Regions from separate parts of the Alteromonas sp. CyTr2 genome, predicted to be linked through region 1. Evidence: predicted binding sites of a transcription regulator. Region 1 holds the regulator's gene; each other region holds the start of a gene.

Region 1 (3,286 bases):
TTGTTGGTTTAGTGAATCTGGATAAAGGCAAGATTGAAATCGACGACAATGAGCTAACTCATCAGCCCATGCACGAGCGCGCACGCCGCGGAATTGGCTACCTACCGCAGGAAGCATCTATTTTCAGAAAGCTCACAGTGCATGAAAATATCATGGCCATTTTGCAAACCCGTAAAGATTTAAATTCACAACAGCAAGAAGAAGAAGCTGATGCGCTACTTGATGAATTTAATATTAACCATATACGTAATAGTACTGGGATGAGTTTGTCAGGGGGCGAACGCCGTCGCGTTGAGATTGCCCGCGCTCTGGCAGCAAAACCGCAATTTATTTTGTTAGACGAACCATTTGCTGGTGTTGATCCAATATCAGTTAATGATATAAAGAAGATAATACAACATCTTCGCGATAGGGGGATTGGAATCCTTATCACGGACCATAACGTACGAGAGACATTGGATGTTTGTGAAAAGGCGTACATTGTGAGTCATGGCGAGCTTATTGCGCAAGGAACGGCGGAACAGGTTTTAAGTAATCAAAAAGTAAGGGATGTATACCTAGGCGAACAATTCAGGCTATAGTTAATGTAACCGAATTGTCATTTTTCAGTTTCGCTCTGGTATATTCAATTTAGAGCATTTAAATAAGACGTAGATGAAACCATCTTTACAGCTAAAATTTAGCCAACAACTTACCATGACACCTCAGCTTCAGCAGGCCATTAAACTGCTGCAGCTTTCTACACTTGATCTTCAACAAGAGATCCAAGAAGCGCTCGATTCTAATCCGCTATTAGAAGTTGAAGAAGGTAACGACGAGCCGCAACTAGAAAAGAACAATATCGACAACGATGACAGCGGCTCTGAGGCCACTGCTTCTGCATCTAGTGACACACTAGAAGCCGGCGATGCACTTGAGAAAAACGATCTTCCCGATGAGCTGCCAATCGACAGCACATGGGACGAATACTACTCTGCTTCATCTTCGCCTGCTCCGGGTCCATCCAATGACGACGAGCAAATCTTCCAAGGTGAGACTACTGAAGATATTCAAGAGCACCTTCTTTGGCAAATGCGCCTTACCCATTTCTCGGATACCGATCGCGCAATCGCTACAGCAATCATCGACTCTATTGACGAGTCAGGTTATTTAACCGTTACGCTAGACGATATTTTAGAAGCAGTTAACGACGATGAAATGGAAGAGCCGATAGAAATGGACGAAGTTGAATGTGTTCTTAAACGCATTCAAATGTTTGATCCCATTGGTTCAGGTTCTCGCTCTCCGCAAGAGTGCCTTATGGTGCAATTGCGTCAGTTTTCAGAAGACACGCCGTGGCTTGCTGAAGCGAAACAACTGATTGAAGAGTACTCTGACTTACTGAGCAGCAAAGACTATCGCACCCTAATGCGTAAAAGCCGATTAAAAGAAGATCAGCTACGCGAAGCAATGCGTTTACTTCAAACCTTGAATCCTCGCCCAGGTAGTGCTTTAGTTACTAAAGAGCCTGAGTATGTTATTCCTGATGTCTCAGTAACCAAGAAAAATGGCCGTTGGGTGGTTGAGCTGAACCCCGACAGTCTGCCTAAATTAAGCGTAAACCAACAGTACGCTGCAATGAGTCGCCGTGCCAAGAATAGTAGCGACTCACAATTCATCCGCTCACATATGCAAGAGGCCAAGTGGTTCATTAAGAGCCTTGAATCTCGTAACGAAACCTTGATGAAGGTTGCAAACTGCATTGTGCAGCAACAAATGGGCTTTTTTGAGCACGGCCCGGAAATGATGAAACCAATGGTGCTAAATGATGTCGCAGAAATGGTAGATATGCACGAATCGACTATTTCGCGTGTGACAACGCAAAAGTATATGCATACGCCACGTGGAATTTTCGAATTGAAGTATTTCTTCTCTAGCCACGTTGCAACTGAGTCTGGTGGTGAATGTTCATCTACAGCGATTCGTGCATTGATCAAGAAATTAGTGGCTGCTGAAAAGCCTAGCAAGCCGCTAAGTGATAGCAAGATTGCTTCATTGTTGGCCGAACAAGGCATTAAAGTTGCCCGGCGAACAATAGCAAAGTACCGGGAATCGTTGTCGATCCCGCCGTCGAACCAACGCAAGAGCCTTATTTAAACGGGCTTAATAATATAAGGAAGACGAAATATGCAAATCAACCTTACTGGTCATCATGTCGAAATCACCGACTCTTTGCGTAATTATGTCGATACGAAGTTCAGCAAACTTGAACGTCACTTTGATCACATTTCTAATGTGCATGTCATCCTGAACGTTGAAAAATTAAATCAAAAAGCCGAAGCGACCGTTCATTTAAGTGGCGCTGAAGTATTCGCATCCTCAGAAAATACCGACATGTATGCGGCGATTGACAGCATGGTTGATAAACTCGACCGGCAGGTAATCAAGCATAAGGAAAAACTGAAAAAACATTAGTAGTTAATAAAGCATGGATATACAAGCCATCGTAAGTCTGGACCGCACCGAGTGTGCGGTTCAGTGTAATAGTAAAAAGCGAATTCTTGAGATCATCGCTGATATTGCCGCCAAGCAAAACGAGAACATCGATCAGGCGACAGTACTCAACAGTTTAATGGCTCGAGAACGCATGGGTAGTACAGGCATAGGCAATGGTATCGCCCTGCCCCACGGCCGTTTAGCGGGTCTTGAGAAAGTGATAGCAATTGTTGTAACCAGCACGCCAGCTATCGACTTTGACGCCCTTGATGAAAAGCCCGTAGACATCTTTTTTGCGCTACTCGTTCCCGAGGAGCAAACCGAAGGACACCTACAAACGCTAGCCACCGTGGCTGGCAAACTAAGCGACAAAGAAACGATTAAAGCAATACGTCGCGCAACGACAAGCGACGAAATTCTTTCTGCATTAAATTAATCATTGTGCGCCTAAGTATTGATAGTTAGGCGCGTAATTCGACAACGTGTATGCGATAAAACCAGAGTATTAGGGAGAAATTAGGTGAAGCTGATCATAATCAGTGGTCGTTCGGGTTCTGGTAAATCTGTCGCACTTCGCGCATTGGAAGATTTAGGTTATTACTGTGTTGATAATATCCCGGTAAACTTGCTTCCCACACTAACTCATACTGTTGTTGATGAGTATGATCAGGTAGCGGTAAGTATTGATGTTCGAAACTTGCCTAAGAATCCTGACGATTTGGTAGAAATACTAGACTACCTGCCTTCTTCGTGGTCGATGACCATCGTTTACATTGATGCAAGCGATGACGTATTGGTTAAGCGCTTTAGC
Region 2 (3,286 bases), on a different contig from region 1:
GATACTCTGGCAGTTGCCGTTGTTGATATTGATCATTTTAAATCGATCAACGATAGGTTTGGTCACGCTGCAGGAGACAAAACTCTGCAAGTGGTGAGCAAGTTTCTGAAACAAAGCCTGTCAGAAAATGATTTTGTTGCCAGATGGGGGGGAGAAGAGTTCGTTATGCTGCTGCCTAACACGCAGATGGCAGATATTGATAAAAAGCTTAATGAAGTTAGAACAAAGCTCGCTGCTATGCCGTTCAAATTTAAGCAAGAAAAAGTAAAAATTACCGCTTCTTTCGGCGCAACCTGTTTCGGTGAAAATGATACTACAGAAACGGTTTTCGAGCGCGCCGATGAATACCTTTATAAAGCGAAACGTAACGGCCGCAATCTCGTAGTCACTGATTTAAGCACTGACTTATAGGAAGTAAAGTATGAAGAAAGTGCAGCTTAACCCTGTTGGCTGGATGAGCCAACTGTCGCAAGTAGAAGTTTCTCGCCTTCAAGATGCCACTAATAGCGAGCTTTTCGCTATGTTCAGAAACTGCTGCCTTGCTGTATTGAACAGCGGCGTTGATGAAGACAATTTCGAAGCGCTATTCGCCCCCTATGAGAATTTTGAAATTAAGCTCATACGTCGTGAACGAGGCGTAAAAATTGAGCTCGTCAATCCGCCCGAGGTAGCGTTCGTAGATGAGCAACTCGTACGTGGTGTACACGAACATCTTTTCGCTGTACTGCGCGACTTGCTTTACATGGGTAATAAGTATGCATTTCTTCACCAAACCGCTCCAGCGGAAGGTAACGACATTACCGATATGGTTTTTGACATGCTACGCCATGCCAAAGCACTTGAGGGTAACGACGGCGTAAACACTATTGTTTGCTGGGGTGGCCACTCTATAAATCAGGTTGAGTATAAATACACTAAAGAAGTAGGCTATCAACTTGGCTTACGTGATATGAATATTTGTACCGGATGCGGCCCTGGGGCAATGAAAGGCCCAATGAAAGGCGCTACCATTGGTCATGCAAAGCAACGCCACAAGACAGGCCGTTACATTGGCATCTCTGAGCCGAGTATTATTGCCGCCGAGCCGCCCAACGCCATTGTCAACGAGCTCATTATCATGCCTGATATTGAAAAGCGTTTAGAAGCGTTTGTTAGACTCGGACATGGCATTATCGTGTTTCCAGGCGGTGTAGGCACTGCCGAAGAATTACTTTATCTGCTTGGCATTTTGATGAATGAACGCAATGCGCAGCAACCTTTTCCTTTCATTCTAACAGGGCCAGCTGGTAGCGAAGAATACTTTGAAGCCATAGACGCCTTTGTTGGTGCAACACTGGGTCCAGAAGCACAGTCAAAATATCAAATCATTGTGGATGACCCAGAAGAAGTAGCACGCACCATGAATAAACACCTTGAAAAAGTGAAGCAGTTCAGAGGTGCGATGGGTGACGCATTCAGCTTTAATTGGTCATTAAAAATTGAACAAGACTTTCAACAGCCCTTTATTCCAACGCATGAGAGTATGGCCGACCTTCAACTGCACTTAGATCAAAGTAAAAGTGATCTAGCGGCCAATTTGCGCAAAGCGTTTTCGGGTATTGTCGCAGGAAACGTTAAAGCAGAGGGTATTGCCCAAATTAAAAAACATGGTCCGTTTGAACTTACTGGTGACAGTGCACTGATGGAAAAAGTCGATACGCTGCTAGAATCCTTTGTAAAACAGCACCGAATGAAGCTCCCGGGGACGGCATATGAACCGTGTTACGTTGTGAAGAATGAAAAATAAGGTAATGAATAACCGATAACCGTGATAAGACGCATTTGCTTACGTTTACTACTTATGCTTGGCAGACGTTTTGCGTTACACTACTAAAGAGTATTGTTTTACGCATTAAAGCATCAAGCTTTCTCTCAACGTGATGGAAATGCGTCCCACTCGTGATTAACACTAACATTAAAGTAAAGAAAAACGAGAAGTAACGGTCATGAATACCAAGGTTATTCGTCTAATTTTAGCTGGCATCGCCCTTTATGCGGTGTTTGTTTTTATGGTTATCGCGTTCTATCCCGATAAGCCAGAAAATATGGATTGGAAAGACCGTGAAGAATATAACCGTGTGCAAATTACCAAATTGAAGTTGGGCAGTACAAGAGAAGAGGTTTTGGCTTTGTTAGGCTCACCTGACATTACAGAAGCTAAGCGACAAGGAGCAACGGCGATACAGGTTATGTTTTTCAGGACACAACATGTGCGCGCTGACGGCTTAACCACGCAAGATGAATGTACACCGTTACTTTTTGAAAACGACAAACTTATTGCATGGGGTGAAGGGGCTTACTCCAGTTACCAAAAAAGTTAGAAGGATGGGGAGTGAGCGACATCATTTCCACGCTTAAACGCCTGGTTCAGTTAGGTAACACTGAACTTTCTGTCGAGCAGCGTATAAACCATTGGTTGAAAATCGCTAAACGGATCCTGACCTTAGTAAACGCCAATCCAGCGCTTGCTGCAGCAACGTTACACATCGATAATGACCTTCCCAAAGATACTCAACATCTTTTATTATTGGCGCTGTTTGGCAAGCTTTGCCGATTAAACGACCACTATTTACAACATGTGCTTGCGTCTTTACTCGCATCCCTCTGGCTTTCAAGTAAAGGAACACCAAGCGACCAAACGGCCAATATCATTCGCTTTTTGCGTAAACACAATCTCTCGATTTGGCTGGATATCATTAAACTTCAAAAAGCATTTCGGTCAGACAAGCCCATTAACTACGTTGCAGACATTCGGCTTAATATGGTTCAAAGGCTTTGTCTCCTAGCAAATGTTTTCGCTACTAAAACAAAAAAAGCAGATTATCGTGAGGTTTTCACTCAGATCGTTTTACGCCTTCCAGCACATCATCGTCACCTTATTGCACCACTTATCAACCTATTTAATGGTGTGCTACCTGGCGCAAAGGTTTACGCAAACGGCGTACCGGGCGCGCTAGTCGACATTCAGCAAAATCACGGCTACGTATTTATGCTTAGTCAAGACGATGAAGATGGAAAGTGGCTGCCTCTATCGTCAATACGCTCTCCCATTTCACTAACAATGCCGTTTGAGCACTTTGTTGCTCTTTACACTGATACCGCCACTGCGAGAGTAAATCATGGCGGCACACCATTTTTACCTTCTACATTCGCAATTCAGCATCCCCCTAAAGCTCTTATAACTATTATCGATGAGCTGCAAAAGCGCGATGTAGATATTGAACAACTTTGCGAAAAAATTGAAAGC
Region 3 (3,286 bases), on a different contig from region 1:
AGGCAGCATGAGTGAACCATCTGGCGCAAAACCTACCTGTCCTTCATCAAAGTCAGACGTTAACATGCTAATGGTGTCATCGCCTAAATCTAAGCCCTCGTCTGCATCAAATTCATCGGCGTCGTTCGACTCATCAGGATTAATAAGACGACGTAGCATAGGACGAATCACGAAGATGATAAGCACTATTATAACCAAGCCACCAACAACTAGCTTTAGAATTGGTAGAAATCCGGGCTGCTCCCAAATAGTCGCGTCTTCAATTTCCCCTGCGTCCATCCGAGTAAAGGGCACGCTTACAACTTCTAACGAATCACCACGGGTAACGTCAAAGCCAATGCCGCCCTGTAAAAGCCTACGTATGTTGAGAATCTCTTCTTGTTTACGCGGTGTTGGCGTCATCGCACCGTCTTCACCCGCAACTTGGGTATAGTCCACCGCCACAGATACACTTAATCTGCGAATAACCCCTGTCTGTTTCTTGGTATGACTGATAGTGGTATCAAGTTCGTAGTTGCGCGTAGACTCTTTTGCTGTGCGCCCAGGCATAGTTTGTTGACTGCCGCCCACTGCATTTTCTGGAATGTTAGAATCTAATGGAGGTTGATTAGACAGTGCACCAGGAATACCTCCAACACCGCCACCTACGCTGTTTTCTTCCATTATCATTTCACTGCGAACCGCAGGTAAATCAGGGTTGTAGCTACGCTGTGTTTGTTCCATAGCTGTAAAGTCCATGGTAACGTCAGCTTGTGCTGTGTAGTTACCTATGCCCAATACTGGAATCAGTATCGCGTCAATTTTTTCTAAGTACTCTTGCTCACGCTGGCGCTCAATCTCGTATTCTTTTCTGGCACGAGCACTCATAGAATCTTGAGAGCCTGAGTTAAGCAGACGACCATTGCTGTCTGTTACGGTTACCTTAGACGGCTCCATGTTTTGCACTGCAGACGCCACAATATCGACAACAGCATCAACCTCTTCACCGGCAATAACGGCACCGCGCTTAGCCGTTAGCACAACGGTTGCCGACGCTTTCTTCTCTCTTCGCGCAAATACGTTCTCTTTAGGCATAGCTAACAAGACACGGGCTTTTTGAATGCTTGCGATATCTTCGATGGTAGCCGCGATTTGTTGCTCGCGGGCGTGTTTTAAACGCTCCATCTCAACACGCTGGCTCACACCAAACCCCATATCCTGCATAATGATATCGGTACCGGCATCAGAGGCCTTTGTTAACCCTTGGCGGGTCATGCCTAAACGGATGTTTTGGAATTCGTCACTTCTTACGTAAACAATATTGCCTTCAAGCTTATAGTCGATTTGGTTCGCATCCATATAATCGAGGGTTTCAATAAGCTCTTGGGTTTCCATTTTCGCAAGTGGACGGTAATCAGGTTCTTGCGACCAGATAAGAATAAAAATAGCGATGGCGACGCAGATTACCAAAACAACCACAAGGGCCATTTGGCGCATCATATCTGCGCTACCTAAAGTGTCCATAAAACCAGATTTGTTTTCTGGCTCATTGTCCACTGCTTGATTTTGATCAGGAACCGTAAGGTTTGTACCTGTAGCTTCAGCCATAACCTACTCCACCTACACCGGCATATTCATTATTGTTTTATAGGCTTCAAGTACTTTGTTACGCACTTGAACAGTGGCTTCAAAAGCAATGCCTGCCTTTTCTTTCGTCAGCATAACTTGAGCTAGGCTTAAGTTAGGGTCGCCCATTTCAAAACGCTGCTGCGCGTCTTTAGATTCGAGCTGCATGCCGTTTACACCATCTACCGCATTCTTTAACATGGTCGAGAAATCACTTGCCGAGCTATTAACTTCACTAAGCGGCTGCTGTTGAGGCTCATTAACTTGAAGACGAGTTTGCCCAATCATGTTCTGCATTTCTTGATACAAACTATTGGCTTTAACGTCCATAACCACTCCTAGTGCTTTTTCGAGACCGCCTGAACATCGGCGTATAACTTATGTATAGAGGGGATTTAGCAAAGGGCTTGCCAACTTTAAAAAGCCATATATATCAACAGGATACGTTAAAAGGGAGAGGGTTAGCCAAATTTATGGCGTTTAGCTTAGTGTGAGCAACAAAAAACCGCCGCCTTCTTTACTACAGAGGCGACGGATAAGGACGAGGAAACCGAAAGTGTAGAAAGCGACCTTATGCGGGCACTTCAATACCGTCTTCGCGCATGCGCGCTAATTTGTAACGAAGGGTTCTTGGACTAATACCGAGCTTTTCTGCCACATCTTTACGCTTGCCGTTACACGACACCAATGTATCGAGGATAATTTGGTGTTCTTGGTAGCGCAGCTCAGACCCTAACCTATTTTCTTCAACATGCTCTTGCAGTGTTTCAACAGGTGCCGTCATGTCTTCGTCAATCATTAAATCGCTGGCGTCGATTTCATTGTGTTCACATAAAATAAGCGCCCGTTGAACCACGTTTTCTAGTTCGCGAACGTTCCCTGGCCAGCTGTATTGTGACAGCTTATTGCGTGCTGCTGCGCTTAACCTGATAGTACCCAGCCCTTGAGAACTAGCGTGACGCTGAACCAGATGATCGGCGAGAGGGACAATATCACCCGGACGTTCCGATAGCGGGCGCCACTCAATAGGGAATACATTTAAGCGGTAGTACAAATCTTCTCTGAACTCTCCCGCATCCACTGCTTTTCTCAAATCTCGGTTACTTGTAGCAATAACACGGACGTTGAGCTTAACGGTTTTACGTCCGCCAAGACGCTCTACTTCGCGCTCTTGTAACACGCGTAGCAGTTTAGCTTGAAGCGCCAAATCCATCTCGGTTATTTCATCAAGTAACAGCGTACCGTCTTGGGCTTGTTCAAATTTACCCGGGCACGCTTGGATTGCGCCGGTGAACGCACCTTTTTCGTAACCAAACAAGGTCGCTTCTAGCATGTTCTCTGGTATGGCTGCACAGTTGATGGCGACAAATGGCGCATCACTTCGCGGCGACTGATCGTGAATATAGCGAGACAGCACTTCTTTACCCGAACCGCTTGGTCCCATTACCATCACAGTGGCGTCGGACTTCGCGACTTTGCGAGAAAGCTCAAGTAACTTCAAGCTTGAAGGGTCAGCAACAATAGGCGTGCGAGACTCTATTTTTTGAGCCGGCGCGTAGCGTCCCACTAAATTAAGCAGTACTTCTGGGGCAAACGGTTTTGATAGATAGTCTGTAGCGCCATCGCGCATTGCCTGCACGGCATCATCAATAGTGGCATAAGCTGTCATCAACAGCACCGG

What was found. Region 1 encodes sigma-54, which starts transcription at its own class of promoters, with help from an activator protein. Its sites were predicted from a motif close to GTTGGCACGNNNNTNGNNT; they were not measured.
Region 2: a site for sigma-54 is predicted at 1,844-1,862, ahead of QME20_RS08585 (DUF3192 domain-containing protein). Genes of this name have one in related genera too.
Region 3: a site for sigma-54 is predicted at 2,002-2,020, ahead of fliE (flagellar hook-basal body complex protein FliE). Genes of this name have one in related genera too.

What each region holds. Positions count from the first base shown of each region.
Region 1 covers NZ_CAMZMZ010000021.1:13,991-17,276, forward strand. Annotated here, with positions in the region: gene lptB (LPS export ABC transporter ATP-binding protein) at 1-581, shown strand, start outside; gene QME20_RS12120 (RNA polymerase factor sigma-54) at 655-2,136, shown strand; gene hpf (ribosome hibernation promoting factor) at 2,167-2,454, shown strand; gene ptsN (PTS IIA-like nitrogen regulatory protein PtsN) at 2,468-2,911, shown strand; gene rapZ (RNase adapter RapZ) at 2,996-3,286, shown strand, end outside.
Region 2 covers NZ_CAMZMZ010000012.1:3,470-6,755, forward strand. Annotated here, with positions in the region: gene QME20_RS08575 (GGDEF domain-containing protein) at 1-411, shown strand, start outside; gene ppnN (nucleotide 5'-monophosphate nucleosidase PpnN) at 422-1,786, shown strand; gene QME20_RS08585 (DUF3192 domain-containing protein) at 1,986-2,360, shown strand; gene QME20_RS08590 (histidine kinase) at 2,372-3,286, shown strand, end outside.
Region 3 covers NZ_CAMZMZ010000005.1:88,078-91,363, reverse strand. Annotated here, with positions in the region: gene fliF (flagellar basal-body MS-ring/collar protein FliF) at 1-1,587, opposite strand, end outside; gene fliE (flagellar hook-basal body complex protein FliE) at 1,600-1,935, opposite strand; gene QME20_RS04920 (sigma-54 dependent transcriptional regulator) at 2,177-3,286, opposite strand, start outside.